4 regions of the Arthrobacter sp. HLT1-20 genome follow, and region 2 is predicted to be linked to each of the others. Evidence: riboswitches for the same ligand, from Rfam matches in the RefSeq annotation. Region 2 holds a riboswitch; each other region holds the start of a gene.
What was found. A riboswitch is a leader RNA that binds a small molecule or an ion and turns the genes downstream of it on or off. The one in region 2 is predicted to bind S-adenosylmethionine.

Region 1 (3,978 bases), on a different contig from region 2:
TGACCGTCACGGGAGGCCCCGACATCCACGGCGTGGATATCGCTGACACCAGCGAGCTGGCACCGTCTGTGGCGGCCCTGTGCGCCCTGGCCTCAACACCGTCACGCCTGCGCGGCATAGCGCATTTGCGCGGGCACGAAACCGACCGCCTGGCAGCCCTAGTGGCTGAAATCAATGCCCTGGGCGGCAACGCCGAAGAGACCGAGGACGGGCTCATCATCACCCCGGCACCCCTCCGCGGCGGAGAGTTCCACAGCTACCACGACCACCGCATGGCCACCGCCGGCGCCATTATCGGCCTGGCCGTGCCCGGCGTCGAGGTTGAAAACATTGGCACCACGGCCAAGACAATGCCCGATTTCCCGGCCATGTGGGCCGCCATGGTGGCACAGACAGCAGCCGCCAGCACCTCCGACGTTAGCGCGTAAGGCCATGGCAAAGGACTACAGCAACTGGGACGAATCCGACGTCCGGGTCAGGGCCAACAAGAAGGGCAGCCGGCCGCGCACCAAGGACCGGCCCGCGTACGAGGAGGCCGTCATTGGCCGCATTGTCACGGTTGACCGCGGGCGCTACACAGCCATCATCGATGAGAATGAGCCCACCGAACGCACCTTGATAGCCGCCAGGGCCCGGGAACTGCGGCGCAATCCCGTGGTGGCTGGCGACTTTGTCGCGCTGGTGGGCGATGTCACGGGCAGGCCGGATACGCTAGCCCGGTTGGTCCGGATCGAGGAGCGCCGGACGCTGCTGCGCCGTAGCGCCGATGACACCGACCCTGTGGAGCGGGCCGTGGTGGCCAATGCCGACCAGCTGGTCATTGTGGTGGCTGCTGCCAACCCCGAGCCCCGCACCGGCTTCATCGACAGAGCCCTAGTGGCCGCCTACGACGCCGGCATTGCGCCGTTGCTGTTGATCACCAAAACGGATATCAAGGATCCTTCCGAGTTGCTCGCCAACTACGAGCACCTGGATATGACTGTCATCATCAGCCGGACGGCGGCCGACGGCGCCTCAGGCATCGACGCTCGCAGCGACGACGGCGATTCGGCCCTGTTGGCCGGCGGCGCCGTGGAGCAGCTGCACAGCTACCTCGACGGCAAGGTCAGCGTCATGGTGGGCCACTCCGGTGTGGGCAAATCCACCATGGTGAACGCCTTGACGGGTTCGCGGCGGGCCACGGGCGGCGTCAACGCTGTCACGGGCCGTGGGCGCCACACGTCCTCGTCGGCGCTTGCTCTGCGCATCGAGGACGGCAAACCCGGCTCCTGGATCATCGACACCCCCGGCATCCGTTCCTTCGGGCTGGCCCATGTGAACCCGGACCGGATCCTGCAGGCCTTCCCGGACCTGCAGCCCGGCACCGACGACTGCGAACGTGGTTGCAAGCATGACACTGCCGCAGTGAACTGCGGACTGGACCCCTATGTGGCCGCCGGGCTCGCGGGCGACGCCGGAGCCGCCCGCCTTGCCTCGCTGCGCCGCCTACTAGGCACCAGCGACAGGACAGAGGGCCGCGCTGCCGAGAAGGAACTGGGCATCATCGAGTAATCCCCACCTGGTTCGACGCCTGCGCACCCTACCCGGCCTATGTGGCGCCACTCTTGAAGTGGCGCCACATTCGTCAACAACCACGCGTAGGCGTACAACCGAGCATCATCAGCGGGCCCGAGGGCGTCGGAACCGGTGTTTGGCCCAAACCGCGATAGCGTGATGTACATGACGATTGAACCCCAGACGTACAACGACGACCTCCGCCTGGCCCATGTTCTGGCGGACAGCGTGGATTCGCTGACCATGGCCCGTTTCAAGGCCCTTGACCTGGAAATTGAGACGAAGCCGGACCTGACGCCCGTAACGGATGCCGACAAGGCCGCCGAGGAGTCGATCCGCAGCCAGCTGGCCCGGGTCCGTCCGCGCGATGCCGTGCTGGGCGAGGAGTTTGGCAGCACGGGCCATGGAACGCGGCGCTGGATCATCGACCCCATTGATGGCACCAAGAACTTTGTGCGCGGCGTGCCTGTCTGGGCCACGCTGATTGCCCTCGTGGATGAAGGCCGTCCCGTGGTGGGCTTGGTCAGCGCCCCCGCCCTGGGCAAACGGTGGTGGGCTGCCGAGGGAACCGGCGCGTACATGGGCAAGTCCCTGGCCGCGGCCACCCGCATTCGCGTCTCCAATGTTGCCGAGCTCAAGGACGCCTCACTGTCCTACTCATCGCTGAGCGGTTGGGCCGAGCGGGGCAACCGCGATGAGTTCATTGCCCTGACCGACGACGTCTGGCGCACCCGTGCGTACGGCGATTTCTGGTCATACTGCATGGTGGCCGAGGGCAGCGTGGACATTGCCTGCGAGCCCGAACTCAACCTGTACGACATGGCCGCCCTGGTGCCGATCGTGACGGAGGCTGGCGGCCGCTTTACCTCCCTGGAGGGCGCTGACGGCCCCTTTGGCGGCAACGCCCTAGCCACAAATTCCATCCTGCACACAGAGGTTTTGCAGCGCCTGAATCCCAATTGGGATGACCTGCTGGGCTGATCCAAGGCATTTGGCTCAAGCGTATTAAGTACGACGGCGGCTTCCGCCGTCGTTCTTTTTGCCCGCCTCCCGCTGGCCTGCAGGCAGCCTCCGGGCAGCCTCCGGGCAGCCCGGCGGTAACGCTGCGTTCATGACGTAACAAATGCGGGAAGCAATTTCTTGGGCTAATCTTTTTGGCATAGGTCACGAGTGCCAGCGCTAAACCCCGGTTTGCTGGCCGGCAACCCTCCTTTCGCGGCGGGGTGCCCCGGGTGACGACCTGGCCAGGCCGGAGCGGTCATGGCAAGCGCGGACTCCTTGGCTCCTCCAAGGGTCCAAAGGTGTCAAAGGAATTACCCATGAGCTACGCCCTTTTGGAAAAAACTTCCCTCGCAGAGTCCCCTCTTCTGCCCGTGGTGGGCCAGGAATTGGCCGCCCCCCTGATCCAGGGCGGGCATGTGCGCTACGCCAACCTCGACTACGCCGCCTCAGCCCCTGCCATTGAGGAAGTTGCCGCCCACCTGAACGAGGTCCTGCCGTACTACGCCAGCGTGCACCGCGGCGCAGGGTTTGCCTCCCAGGTCAGCACCTCCGTGTACGAAAATGCCCGCAGAATTGTGGCCAGCTTTGTGGGCGCCCGTCCCGATGACACAGTCATTTTCACGCGCCACACAACGGATTCCCTGAACCTTTTGGCCGGCTGTGTGCAAAGCATCCTGACCCAGAGGGGCTTCACCGAGGGCCGCTCCAACGCCCACGGCGAGGTCCTATACCTGGACATCGAACACCACGCCAACCTGTTGCCGTGGCAGGCACTGCCCCACCGTTCGGTGGTGGCCGCGGATTCCATCGCAGCAACCCTGGCCCGCGTGGAGACCCAGTTGCGGGCCGGAAACGTGCTCTTGCTGGCCGTCACGGGCGCCTCCAATGTCACCGGCGAGGTGCTGCCGGTCAACGAGCTGGCAGCCCTGGCCCACCACTATGGGGCCCGTATTGTGGTTGATGCGGCGCAGCTGGCCCCGCACCGCCGGATTGATCTGGCGGCCAGCGGCATCGACTACCTGGCCTTCTCCGGCCACAAGCTGTACGCCCCCTTCGGCTCGGGTGTCCTGGTTGGCCGTGCGGACTGGCTCGACGCCGGCAAGCCGCATTTGGCCGGCGGCGGGGCCGTGCGTGAAGTCCGGCTCGAATCAACCAGCTGGAGTGACGGCCCGGCACGCCACGAGGCCGGCTCCCCCAACGTGCTGGGCGCCGCCACCCTGGCCAAAGCGGCCGCAGCCCTGGCGGCGCTCGACGCACACGACTGGCACAGCCACGAGCAGCAGCTGCGCGGGCATCTGGTGGCCGGTTTCGCCGCGATTGAGGGCGTCAACGTCCATTCGCTGTTCACCGATTCCGCGGACTACCCGGAGTGCGGCAGCATCGGCGTGGTGAACTTTTCCGTCACCGGGTACGACGCCGGTT
Region 2 (3,978 bases):
CACGACCCTGGCCGTCAATGTGTTTGGTGCCGGAGTACACAATGATGTCCGCGCCAAAATCGCCACACCGCTGCAGCAGGGGCGTGGCGAACACGTTGTCGGCCACCACTTGTGCGCCCGCGGCATGGGCAAGATCGCACACGGCCTGCAGATCGATGATTTCCTGCATGGGGTTTGACGGGGACTCAAAGAACACGGCAGTGGTGGGCACGCTGAGGGCCTCGCGCCACTGGTCCAGATCCGGGCCGTCCACGAACACGGTTTCCACACCCCACCGCGGCAACAACTCGTTCAGGATGACAAAGCACGAGCCAAAGAGTGACCGTGAGGCAACCACCCTGTCCCCGGCCGCCAGCAAGGCGCCCAGTGCCGTGAAGACGGCGGACATGCCCGAGGCAGTGGCAAAGCAGGCTTCCTTGCCCTCGAGCAGGCGCAGGCGTTCCTGGAATGTTGCCACGGACGGGTTGCCGTAGCGGGAGTACACAAACCGGTCCACCTCGCCGGTGAAGGCTTGCTCGGCGGCCTCTGCCGATTCGTACACGAAGCCCGAGTTCAGGAACAGGGCCTCGGAGGTTTCGGAGAAGTTGCTGCGGTCAAGCCCGCCGCGCACGGCCTGGGTGTCCTGCGCCCAGGTGGCGGCGTGCTCGTTAAAGTTGCTCAATGACTTACCTTTTTCGCTGGTCTTGCGGTGGTGACTGACTGACGTTCGACGGCGGCCTGGCCGTTGCGTTGTTAGCGCCAGGGCAGGCTGCGGTTCTTCCAGCCGTTGATGACCCGGTCGCCATTGGCGTCCGGCTCACCCTCAAAGCCCTCCAGGACGTTGTAGGCCGTGTACCCGGCTGCCGTGGCGGCGTTGGCCGCAGCAATGGAACGTGCGCCGGAGCGGCACAGCACCACCAGCGGTTTTTCCGTGGGCACAGCCGCCAACAGCTGCGCCAGGAAATCCGGGTTGTTGTGTCCGCTGTCTAGGTTCCACTGGATGAAGACGGGCTCAAAATTCAGCGTCGAGGTGTCCGGGACGCCAATGTGCGCCCATTCCCCTTGGGTGCGGACGTCAAGGAGCACAGCTCCCGCTGCCAGATGCTCCCATGCTGTGGCCGGGGCCAGGTCTCCCGCGTAGCTCATGCGATGCCCTCGCCGTCGAACTCCAGCTCGGCGTCCAGCTCATCCACGGCCGTGGCAACTGCTGCATCACTGATGGCGATGGCCTGCGGGAGGATCACGGCCTGGGCGCAGATGACTGCGGTGCCGTCGAAGGTGACGGCCGGTCCGCCGTGCAGCACGTAACCTTCGGTCAGAGCTGCTGAAATGCGCTCACAAAAGGACTTGTCATCGGGGCCGGTGATGAGCCGGTAGGGAAGGGGTGTTTCGTCCGCGGACATGTGTTCTCCTCAGTGCAAGAAAGCCAAGAAATCTGCAAGCGGGAGGCTGTGCCTCACAGGGTTGGCTGTAAAGCACGCAATGAAGTGTTCACGCTTGCAAACCTAAGGCTTGGGTAGCTGGGTTTGCCAAGTAGTCACCTGAGGCACCCCGCCGGAAAGAGGGTTGCCGGCCAGCGAGTCAGGGCTTGACGCTGGCACTCATTACTTACTTGAAAAAGTAACACATCGCCCGCGCAGCAGGCTCAAGAATGTTTCAGTGTGGCTGAACATGACGGGAGCGTTACAGCACGGCGGCCCCGCCAAGTGGCAGGATGTACGCATGACAATGACCCGCGCCTTTGCCGCCATCCGCTTTGCTTTCGGTGCCGTAACCCTGATTGCCGTGGGAACCCAGCTGGGCATCCACCTGGGCAACGGCTCCCCCTTACTGAACTTCTTCAGCTACTTCACCAATCTGGGCAACATTTTTGCCGCCGTGATGCTGCTGGTGGAGGCTGTTTTGACCTGGCGCGGGAGAGAGCTTGGGCCGCTGTGGCAGGTTTTGCGCTGCGTGTCAGTGGTATGTATGGCCCTGGTGGGCGTGGTGTTCAACACCCTGCTCAGGGATGTGGACCTTGGCTCGCTGCTGCCCTGGATCAACACCTGGCTGCACTATGTGATGCCGGTGGCCGTGGTGGCAGACTGGCTCATCCAGTCCCCGCGCAAGCCGATCCCGCTGCGTAGCCTGTGGATTGCTGTGATGTTCCCCCTGGCCTACTTGGCCTACTCGCTGATCCGCGGCGCCGTCACCGGCTGGTATGCCTACCCGTTCCTGAATCCGGCCAACGGAGGCTATGGCGCCGTAGCCGTCACCTGCCTGTTCATTGCCGTGGGATTCATTGCAGCAACTATCGTGTTGATCCTGTTGGCCAACAAATTCCGCCCGTTGGTGCCCGTCCAGTGGGAGGCAGACCGCTTAGCCGCCTAGCTGCGCAGCTGGCCGCCTCCCTGGCTGCCTAGAGTGTTGTGGCCAACAGGGCGCTGAGTTCGGCGCTGAGTTGTGCGCGGTTTTCTGCCGTACCGATCTCCGTACCGTCAATGGTGTTCACGGGGGCCAGCAGGCGCAGGCTGGAGATGAGCCAGACGGCGTCGGCATCGAGGAGGTCCGCCGGTGTGACGGGGCCATAGCCCAATTCCCAGCCAGCCTCCTTGGCTGCGGCGAAGAGCGCGCCCTGGGTGGTGCCGGGCAGAATGCCCGTGTCCAGGTGCGGGGTGATGAGCCGCTTCACGGGGACTCCGGAGTCATCGGAAATGTGTGCCAGCAACACTGACGAGGTGGGCCCCTCAAGCACCAGCTCGTCCCGGCTCGTGAAGATCACGTCGTCAGCACCCAGGCTGTGGGCGTGGCGTAGGGCGGCCATGTTCACGGCGTAGGAAAGCGTCTTGGCGCCCATGAGCAGCCAGGGGGCGCGGGCGGCAATGTCGCTGTCGTAGCCGCGCTCCAACAGGATCACTGACAGTCCGGCGTCGCGCTGCTTGGCTAGGGCCGGTGAGACGGCCGAGACCTGCACCCAGGCGGTGGGGGTGTTGCTGCCCTCCGGGCCGCGGGTGGCAATCAGCTTCACCACAGCCTGGTCCTCGGCGGGCGAGCCGCCAGCGTAAGCCGTGAGCGCCGTCGTAATGGCAGCCAGCCAGGCCTCAGCGGCCGGAATTGCCAGATCCATGGTCAGTGCAGAACCGGCGAGCCGGTCAAGATGGGCCTGGACTTTGCGCGGAACGCCGTTGATGGCCAGGAGGGACTCAAAAATCCCGTCCCCCCGTGTCACGCCTTGATCCGTTGCCAAAATGGTGGGGGATGAGGCGTCGGCCAGCCGGCCGGCGGGGTGAACGGGATCCAGAAATACCAAAACTGTCATGCAGTAGAGCTTAGCTGGCCTTCAAGATCGCCTTGCCGAAGGTGAACGCGCGGACCAGGCCAACAATGCCCAGGATGATGAGCATGATGGCGCTCATGAGCAGCAGCCACTGCGCCGTCCACACCGGAACAACCAGCACCACGATGCCCGCAAGAATGCTGAGCGCACCGAAGACGATGGCCCAGGTGCGGGTGGCTCCCTTGCCGGCTTCGGCAATGGCCACGATGCCTTCAATGATCCAGCCGATGCCCATGAAGATGACAGTGAACAGCAAAAGTGCCTCGCCGCTTGCCGCGGAGTTGCGCAGGATGATCACGCCGGCCACCAGGACCAGCAGGCCCAGGACCACGTCCAGGACGCGCAGGCCGGTGGAGAGGCCGTGGCTGAAAATACCCAGCGCCACCTTCACGCCACCGGCGATGAGGAAGTTAATGCCCAAGAAGATGGCCACCACCGCCAGGGTCTTGGTGGGCCAGAACAGCAGAACAATGCCCAAAATCAAGGCTACGGCGCCGCTGATGGCAAACGCCATGCGCAGGCCCTTGACGGCTTGTTGGGTGAGTTTGAGGGGGTCGAGGGCGAAAATATCGACGCTTACTTCGGGTTGGCTGGTGTTGCTCATGGCTGAACTTCTTTCGTCAAAACGAGAATGGAAAATCAGGCCCAGCATAGCGCCAGCAGGTTACGCCCAGGGGCAGGAA
Region 3 (3,978 bases), on a different contig from region 2:
TCTGCGATGTTCTCAATGCCTACGGAGAGGCGGACCAGTCCGGGGCGCACGCCGGCAGCCAGCTGCTGCTCCGGTGAAAGCTGCGCATGCGTGGTCGACGCCGGGTGGATGACCAGGGAGCGCACGTCGCCAATGTTGGCCACGTGTGAGTGCAGTTCCAAACCATCAACAAAGCGCTTGCCAGCTTCGGCACCGCCCTTGATGTCAAAGGCGATGACGGCGCCGGTGCCCTTGGGACCGTACTTGCGGCCACGCTCAAACCAGGGGCTGGAGGGGATTCCCGCGTAGGCCACGGCGTCCACGTTCTCGTTCTGCTCAAGCCATTCTGCAACGGCAACCGCGTTGCTGACATGGCGCTCCACACGCAGGCTGAGCGTCTCGATGCCCTGGGCAATGAGGAAGGCGTTGAACGGTGCCACGGCCGAGCCGAGGTCGCGCAGCAGCTGCACGCGAGCCTTGAGGATGTAGGCCAAGTTGGCACCGAGCGCGCTGCCAACACCCAAGTCGCGGGCGTACACCAGGCCGTTGTAGGTGACATCCGGGGTGTTGAAGCCGGGGAATTTCTCCGGGTTGGTGGCGAAGTCGAACTTGCCGCCGTCGACAATCACGCCCGCGATGGCGCTGCCGTGGCCGCCCAGGTACTTGGTGGCGGAGTGGATGACAATGTCGGCACCCCATTCCAGCGGGCGGATCAGGTACGGAGTCGCCAAGGTGTTGTCCACCAGCAACGGCACGCCGGCCTCGTGGGCAATGGCGCTGATGTTCTCAATGTCCAGGACGTCCTGGCGCGGGTTGGAGACAACCTCGCCAAAGAATGCCTTGGTGTTGGGGCGGACGGCAGCGCGCCATTCGTCCAGGTTGTCGGGGTCGGAGACGAACGTGACCTCAATGCCGAGCTTCTTCAGGCTGTGCGCGAACAAGTTGTACGTGCCGCCGTAGATGCTGGGGCTGGAAACAATGTGATCGCCGGCCTCCGCCAGGTTCAAGATGGCGAACGTGGTTGCTGCCTGGCCGGAGGCGAGCAGCAGTGCCGCCACGCCGCCTTCCAAGCTGGCAATGCGCTGTTCGACGGCGTCCTGGGTGGGGTTGCCGATGCGGGTGTAGATCGGCTCCAGTTCAGCCAGGGCAAACCGTGCGGCTGCGCTTTCGGCGGAGGGGAAAACAAACGATGTTGTCTGGTAGATGGGCAGGGCGCGTGCACCTGTGGTGACGTCCGGCTCCTGGCCTACGTGGATCTGACGGGTTTCAAATGACCAACCGTTGCTCATGGTTGAGTTCCTTCACACTAGAGGCCTGCGCCAAAAAACCCTCCGACGCAGCATGCGTGAAGGGCCTTAGACTCGATGGCCCGCGCTTGCACTGGAACCGGGCGGCTCAGTGCCAGGTCTTCACCCGGGGCACCCCACCGCGGAAGGAGGGTTGCCGGTCAGCGAGCCGGGGCTTGTCGCTGACACTCATGACCTACATCCAGTGTGGAAGATCCGTTCATGCGCCGCAAGATTGTGACGAGTTTATGACCTTGGCCGAACATGTGCTTGAAATTTGCGCCAAAAAGTGGCACCAGCTGAACTTATGAGAAATCCGGCCGCGGTGACTACGCAGATAACGCCCTCTCAACGTGCTGAGAGGGCGTTATGTGCGTAGTCACGGGGCAAGAAGGCCCGCGCGGCGCAAAGCCTCGGCCATGGCCGTGTTTGCCGACGGCGGAGGAGTTGCGGGGCGTCCGGCACGGTCGCCGCCTCGTCCCTGGGCGCCTTGCCCCTGGGGGCCAGGTTGGGCTCCCCCAGTCCGGGACTGCTCGCCGCCGCTGGGTGCGGGCCGCCCGGAGGCACGGACACCGGAAGGGCGGGAGCCGGCGTCGCGCTTGCCCCCTGCGTTGGCATCAGAAGCGGCGTCATCCAGTCGCAGGGTGAGCGAGATGCGCTTGCGCTCCGGCTCCACCTCCAGGACCTTCACACGCACCACCTGGCCCGATTTAACCACCGCGTGCGGGTCCGAGACAAAGGAGTTGCTCATGGCCGAGACGTGCACCAGCCCGTCCTGGTGCACGCCAATGTCCACGAACGCGCCAAACGCGGCCACGTTGGAGACCGTCCCCTCCAGGATCATGCCGGGGCGAAGGTCGGTGATCTTCTCAATGCCGTCGGTGAAGGTGGCCGTTTCGAAGCGGGGGCGGGGGTCGCGGCCGGGCTTTTGCAGCTCGGCCACAATGTCGGCAACCGTGGGCAGGCCGAAGGTGCCATCCACAAAGTCGGCCGGGTTGACGGCGGCCACGGCGGCAACGCCCGCGGAAATCTCTGTTGACGTGGCGCCCACCGTGGCAAGGATCTTGCGGGCCACGCCGTAAGCCTCGGGGTGCACGCTGGAGGCGTCCAACGGCTCCGCTCCCCCGGTGATGCGCAGGAATCCGGCGCATTGTTCAAACGCCTTGGGTCCAAGCCGGGCCACCTTGAGCAGCTCGCGACGCTTGTTGAAGGGGCCGTGCTCGTTTCTGTGGGCCACAATGTTTTCACTCAAAAGAGGTCCGACGCCGGCCACCCTCGCCAGCAGGGCCGGCGAGGCGGTGTTCAGGTCCACGCCCACCGCGTTCACGCAGTCCTCAACCACGGCGTCCAGAGAGCGTTCCAGCTTGGCCGGGGTGAGGTCGTGCTGGTACTGGCCCACGCCGATCGATTTGGGATCGATCTTCACCAGCTCGGCCAGCGGATCCTGCAGCCGGCGGGCAATGGAGACGGCACCGCGTAGGGAAACATCCATGCCGGGCAGTTCGGCACTGGCCAGCGCCGAGGCCGAATACACGGAGGCGCCGGCCTCGGAGACAACCAGCTTGATGACCTTACTGTCCTGGTTGAGGCGCTTGAGCTCGGCGACAAGTTCGGCGGCCAATTTGTCCGTCTCCCGGCTGGCAGTGCCGTTGCCAATGGCAATCAGCTCAACGCCATGCTTGGTGGCCAGGGCCACCAAGGTGGCGAGGGATTCGTTCCACTTGCGGGCGGGCGCGTGCGGGTAGATGGTTTCCGTTGCTGCAACCTTGCCGGTGCCGTCCACCACGGCAACCTTGACGCCTGTGCGCAGCCCCGGGTCAAGGCCCAGGGTTGCGCGGTTTCCGGCCGGTGCGGCCAGCAGCACGTCACGGAGGTTGGCGGCAAAAACACGCACCGATTCCTCCTCGGCGCTTTGGAACAGGCGCACGCGCAGATCAACCGAGAGGCGGGTCAGGATGCGCGTGCGCCAGGCCAGTCGGGCGCTGGTCATGAGCCAGCTATCCGCCGCGCGGCCAGATTCGGTGATGCCCAAGGAGTGGGCAACGGCATTTTCGTAGCGGGACCGGGCCAGCGCGGCAGCGTCGGCGTCGCGGGTGTCACCCTCGGCCAGATCCAGCCCCAGGACGCCGTCCTTTTCGCCGCGCAACAGGGCCAGCACCCGGTGGCTGGGCAGCGTGTGCGGGGGCTGGGAGAAGTCAAAGTAGTCCTTGAACTTTTCCCCGGCCGCGTCTTTGCCCGCCTTGACGGTGGAACGCAGCCGGCCTGTCTTCCATAGGCGCTCGCGCAGCTCACCCACCAGCGCAGCATCCTGGCCGGCCCGCTCAATCAGGATGGCCCGTGCCCCGGCCAGGGCGTCATCGGCTGAGGCAACGCCGCGGGCGGCGTCAACAAAGGCGTCCGCTTCCACGGCAGGGAAGCGGGAAGGGTCGGCCAGCAGGGCGTCGAGCAGGGGCTCCAAGCCCGCCTCGCGGGCGGCATCTGCCTTGGTCTTGCGCGTGGACTTGTAGGGCAGGTAGAGATCTTCCAATTCCGATTTGGTCGCGGCATCTTCCACGGCACGGCGCAGCGCGGCAGTCAGCTTGCCGAGCCCGTGAATGGTCTCCAGCACGGTCAAACGCCGGGCCTCAAGTTCGCGCAGGTACCGTAGGCGCTCCTCGAGATCGCGGAGCTGCGTGTCATCCAGGGTGCCGGTGGCTTCTTTTCTGTACCGGGC
Region 4 (3,978 bases), on a different contig from region 2:
CTCGGCCACTTCGCGGGACATGCCGCGGGCCAGGTAGACCAGCACCAGTTCATTGTTTTCCAGGTCCAGCGAAGCGGCGGCGGAGAGTGTGATCTGGGTGGGCTGGGAGGCATCCAGCAACTCGCGTTGGGAGCGAACCGAAACAAATTCCCCGGCACCCATGGACAAGGCTCCAGCCAGCAGGCCGGCAATGCCGCTGAACAACACCACCTGGCTGCCCACACCGGTGGCGGCCATGCCCATGACCAGGGAAAGGTTACTGACAAGGCCGTCGTTGGCACCAAAAACGGCTGCCCGGAAGGAACCGGAAAGCCTGTTGCGGCCACGGGCGGCCAAGCCCCGAATGACCTCTTCGTGGATGGATTCATCGGCTGCCATGGCGTCCGTGGCGTCGGCGTCGGTGGCGTAGGGGGATCTGGACTCAGCCCGTTGGGCCAGTGCTAAGACAAACACCGAGCCAAAACGCCGCGCCAGCAATCCCAAGAGCTGGTTGCGCAATGACGGGCGTAGGGGCGGGTTGGCATGCTCGCCCAGCAGGTTCAGCCAATGCTGCTCATGCCTGCCCTCGGCAGCGGCCAAGGCCGTCAGGATGGTTTTTTCCTCGCCGGTGCGGCGACTGGCCAGGTCACGGTAGACGGCGGCCTCGGCTCGCTCGTCGGCCAGATATTGGCGCCAGCGCTTGATTTGCGCGGGGCTCGGATTGCTTGTTGACACTGGGGATCTCCTCGGCTCAGCCCCTACTGTAGCCCGGATTTCAGCGGTTTTTCGGCCGGTTCCCCTAGCGAAAAATTTTAGGTGTGCCGCAACGTGGCCGCCACTTCAATCGCCATTCTTGGCATTCCCCGCACCGGCGAACTCGCATAGGCTCTAGTCTTAGCGGCGGCGCACAGTGCGGCCGCGGACCGGAAGGCGGCGTCGAGCATGGAAGTCCAGTTTCCGATGATGACGGGGGACCCGCAGGACTGCGGCGTCCTTATTCAATGGCGCGCGCCCGACGGCAGCACCGTGGTCGCCTACCAGGTCATCGCCGAGGTCACGATCGAGAAGTTCGACGCCGAGATCAACGCCCCCTCAGCCGGCACCTTGTGCTGGCGGGTCCAGGAGGGTGACGAAGTGGCTCAGGGCGCCATCATCGCCACGATCGAGTAGGCCCTGTGGGTGCAGTCAGTAGCGGTCGAGCTTGAAGCCCAGCCGGCGGCCAGCGCGCGAACCCGTCTGCGCCACCGTGACCACCAGCGTTCCGAGCTCGGCGATCCAGTGCGCGGGCCGAACAGCCGTCGCCAGGGCTTCCACCAGCAGAACTGGGTCAGCGGAGAAGTAGGCGCGGTGCCCGGCCGGGGTGAAGAAGTTGACGGTGCCCAGATTCACGTCCACGGCGGGCAGAACCGGAATGCCGTGGGGGTTGGTGGGGGTCTTGGCGCGCTGTGCAGGGGCAACGGAGATGAAAGTCATGGCGGGGCCTTTGTGATTGCTCTTGCCCGCGGATCCAGTCACCGCCGGCCGCTTCCTCATCCGAGCCACCCTGTGAACATGGGGTTGGCGTGCGACCAGTCGGAGCTTGGCATCGCATCTCTTGAAGCTGTCCCTCACATTACTCCCAAAACGTACGGGGGTGGGGGGGGGTGTCATACCTTCCTCCACCCCCCGCCGTCGCACCTTAAAGCAAAACTGACCCGCAGAAATCGACGAAAATCGCGTCAAAAACGCATTTTTCGTCGATTTCTGCGGGTCAGTTGGAAAAACGGAGGCTACTTCTGCAGCTGCGCAGGCACATCTTCCGGGTTGGAATCCGTGGCTGCGGCTGCCAGGCGGTCGTCCCAGGCCTTGCGGATGTGGGCCGGCGTGACGGGTGTCAGCAGGGAGACAACCACGTAAACCAGCAGCGAGGCACCCAAGCCGTAGTAGATGGGTTCGTTGGCGTAGATGCCGTCAACGCTGTGGATGACGTTGGTGGCGTACAGGACCAGCAGGACCACTGTCACCACGCAGCCCACAGACATGGACCAGGCGGCGCCCAGGCCGGTTCCGCGGCGCCAGGCCAGGCCACCGATGATGGCAACCAGGAGGCCGCCCACCAGGATGTCGTAGGCGATGGTCAGGGCGAACACCACGTCGTTGACAACAATGGAGATCAACACGACCAGCACGCCCAGGATCAGCACGTACCAACGGTTGGCGTTGACGTCGTGCTCCGGGTTTTCGGTGTCGGAGGTGTCGATCGTCTTGCCGAACCAGCTGGCCACGAAGGGCACAACATCCTTGCGGGCAACGGTTGCTGCGGCAATGAGTGAGCCTGATGCTGTGGACATCATGGCGGCGACGGCAGCGGCCATGACGATGCCGCCGATGCCCATGGGCAGGAGCTGGGTGGCGACCTCCGCGTAGACAACGTCCTTGCCGAGGTTGGCGACGTCAATGGTGGGCAGAGCCACGTAGGCGGCCATACCGATCAGGGCGCCAGCCACACCGTAGAGGATGCAGTAGATGCCGGCGGTGGCGCCGCCCCAACGGGCCACCTGGGGGTCGCGGGCGGTGAACACGCGCTGCCAGATGTCCTGGCCGATGAGAAGGCCCAGGGTGTAAACCACAAAGTACGTGATGATGGTCTGGACGCCGATGCCGTCCCACTGGAAGAAGCTCGCGTCAACACGCTCCTTGATGCCGCCCAAGCCGCCGGCTGCGTTCCAGGCGAAGGGAAGCATGAGGAAGAAGATACCCACGGTCTTGATGACAAACTGGACCTGGTCGGCCAAGGTGATGGACCACATGCCGCCAATGGTCGAGTACAGCAGCACGATGGCGCCACCCACTGCGATGGCCAGCCACCTGTCCCAGCCGAACAGCACCACAAAGATGGTGGCGTAGGCGCCGGTGGAGGTTGCCGAGATCATGATGGTGTACGCCAGCATGACGATGCCGGAGATCTTGGTGGTCTCCTGGCCGTAGCGCAGGCTCAGCATTTGCGAGACCGTGTAGATCTTGAGCTTTTGGATGGTGGGTGCGAACAGCAGGCTCAGCAAGAGCACGCCAACACCGATGGCCACAACCAGCCACATGCCGGAGATGCCGAACTTGTAGCCAAGCCCCACACCTCCCACTGTGGAAGCGCCACCGAGGACGACGGCGGCCATGGTTCCGGTGTAGAGGAAGGGGCCCAGCCGGCGTCCGGCGACGAGGAAGTCGCTGTTATTCTTAGTGCGCGATTTTCCCCACCAACCAAAGGCCAGCATGGCCACCAAATATATGACAACTATGGCGACGTTTAAGTCCACGAGATGCTCCAGTGTGTGAAGTAGTAGGGGAATGCCCCGAGTAATTATTGCCCGTAAAGCAACATTTGTTGTCTATTAGGCTAAACTGTGATGGTAGTTACAGTCAATGTGCCGCTTGAAAATCTTGCCGGCTGGCCGTGTTGTGAGGAGCCGCCATGAAAGCTTTGCCCCTGGAACCGAGCACGAATCCCGTGGCCATCGGGTCACGGATTAGGGCCGCACGCCAAGACCAAAGGCTGACCATTGAGCAGGTGGCCGACGCCACGGGGCTGACCAAGGGATTCCTTAGCCGGGTGGAGCGGGACCTCACCTCACCCAGTGTTGCCTCACTGGTTACACTGTGCCAGGTACTCTCGATCTCCATCGGCGAACTCTTCGCAGTGCCGGAAACCCACCTGACCCGAAAAGGTGAAGGCCCGCGGATCTCCCTGGGTGGCGAAGGCATTGTTGAGCGCCTGCTGACATCGCGCTCCGAACGGCGCTTGCAAATTCTTGCCGCCACCATTGAACCCTACGGTCGTGGCGAAGCTGAACTCTACGCGGTGGACTGCGACGTGGATGTCCTGCACATCATCAGCGGTGAGCTGACTCTGCGCATGACCCAAGAATCCTATGACCTGACGGCGGGGGACACGCTGTCCTTCCCCGGACGGGAACCCCATAGCTGGGAAAACCGCACGGCCCAGCCGGTGGAGGCGCTGTGGAT

Region 1: another riboswitch for S-adenosylmethionine. It lies ahead of ACX80Q_RS15065 (aminotransferase class V-fold PLP-dependent enzyme); the one in region 2 lies ahead of ACX80Q_RS02335 (DUF1737 domain-containing protein).
Region 3: another riboswitch for S-adenosylmethionine. It lies ahead of ACX80Q_RS11820 (bifunctional o-acetylhomoserine/o-acetylserine sulfhydrylase); the one in region 2 lies ahead of ACX80Q_RS02335 (DUF1737 domain-containing protein).
Region 4: another riboswitch for S-adenosylmethionine. It lies ahead of ACX80Q_RS14665 (hypothetical protein); the one in region 2 lies ahead of ACX80Q_RS02335 (DUF1737 domain-containing protein).

What each region holds. Positions count from the first base shown of each region.
Region 1 is NZ_JBTNDR010000033.1:11,414-15,391, forward strand. Features, by position in the region: gene aroA (3-phosphoshikimate 1-carboxyvinyltransferase) at 1-428, shown strand, start outside; gene rsgA (ribosome small subunit-dependent GTPase A) at 433-1,551, shown strand; gene hisN (histidinol-phosphatase) at 1,720-2,535, shown strand; SAM riboswitch class IV at 2,717-2,830, shown strand; gene ACX80Q_RS15065 (aminotransferase class V-fold PLP-dependent enzyme) at 2,874-3,978, shown strand, end outside.
Region 2 is NZ_JBTNDR010000002.1:229,600-233,577, reverse strand. Features, by position in the region: gene ACX80Q_RS02345 (O-succinylhomoserine sulfhydrylase) at 1-661, opposite strand, end outside; gene ACX80Q_RS02340 (rhodanese-like domain-containing protein) at 733-1,125, opposite strand; gene ACX80Q_RS02335 (DUF1737 domain-containing protein) at 1,122-1,382, opposite strand; SAM riboswitch class IV at 1,468-1,588, opposite strand; gene ACX80Q_RS02330 (Pr6Pr family membrane protein) at 1,702-2,349, shown strand; gene ACX80Q_RS02325 (aminodeoxychorismate lyase) at 2,378-3,277, opposite strand; gene ACX80Q_RS02320 (HdeD family acid-resistance protein) at 3,288-3,899, opposite strand.
Region 3 is NZ_JBTNDR010000020.1:17,276-21,253, reverse strand. Features, by position in the region: gene ACX80Q_RS11820 (bifunctional o-acetylhomoserine/o-acetylserine sulfhydrylase) at 1-1,268, opposite strand, end outside; SAM riboswitch class IV at 1,346-1,462, opposite strand; gene ACX80Q_RS11815 (Tex family protein) at 1,645-3,978, opposite strand, start outside.
Region 4 is NZ_JBTNDR010000031.1:29,972-33,949, forward strand. Features, by position in the region: gene ACX80Q_RS14655 (VIT1/CCC1 transporter family protein) at 1-714, opposite strand, end outside; gene ACX80Q_RS14660 (biotin/lipoyl-containing protein) at 922-1,149, shown strand; gene ACX80Q_RS14665 (hypothetical protein) at 1,165-1,452, opposite strand; SAM riboswitch class IV at 1,466-1,579, opposite strand; gene ACX80Q_RS14670 (sodium:solute symporter family protein) at 1,749-3,230, opposite strand; gene ACX80Q_RS14675 (helix-turn-helix domain-containing protein) at 3,428-3,978, shown strand, end outside.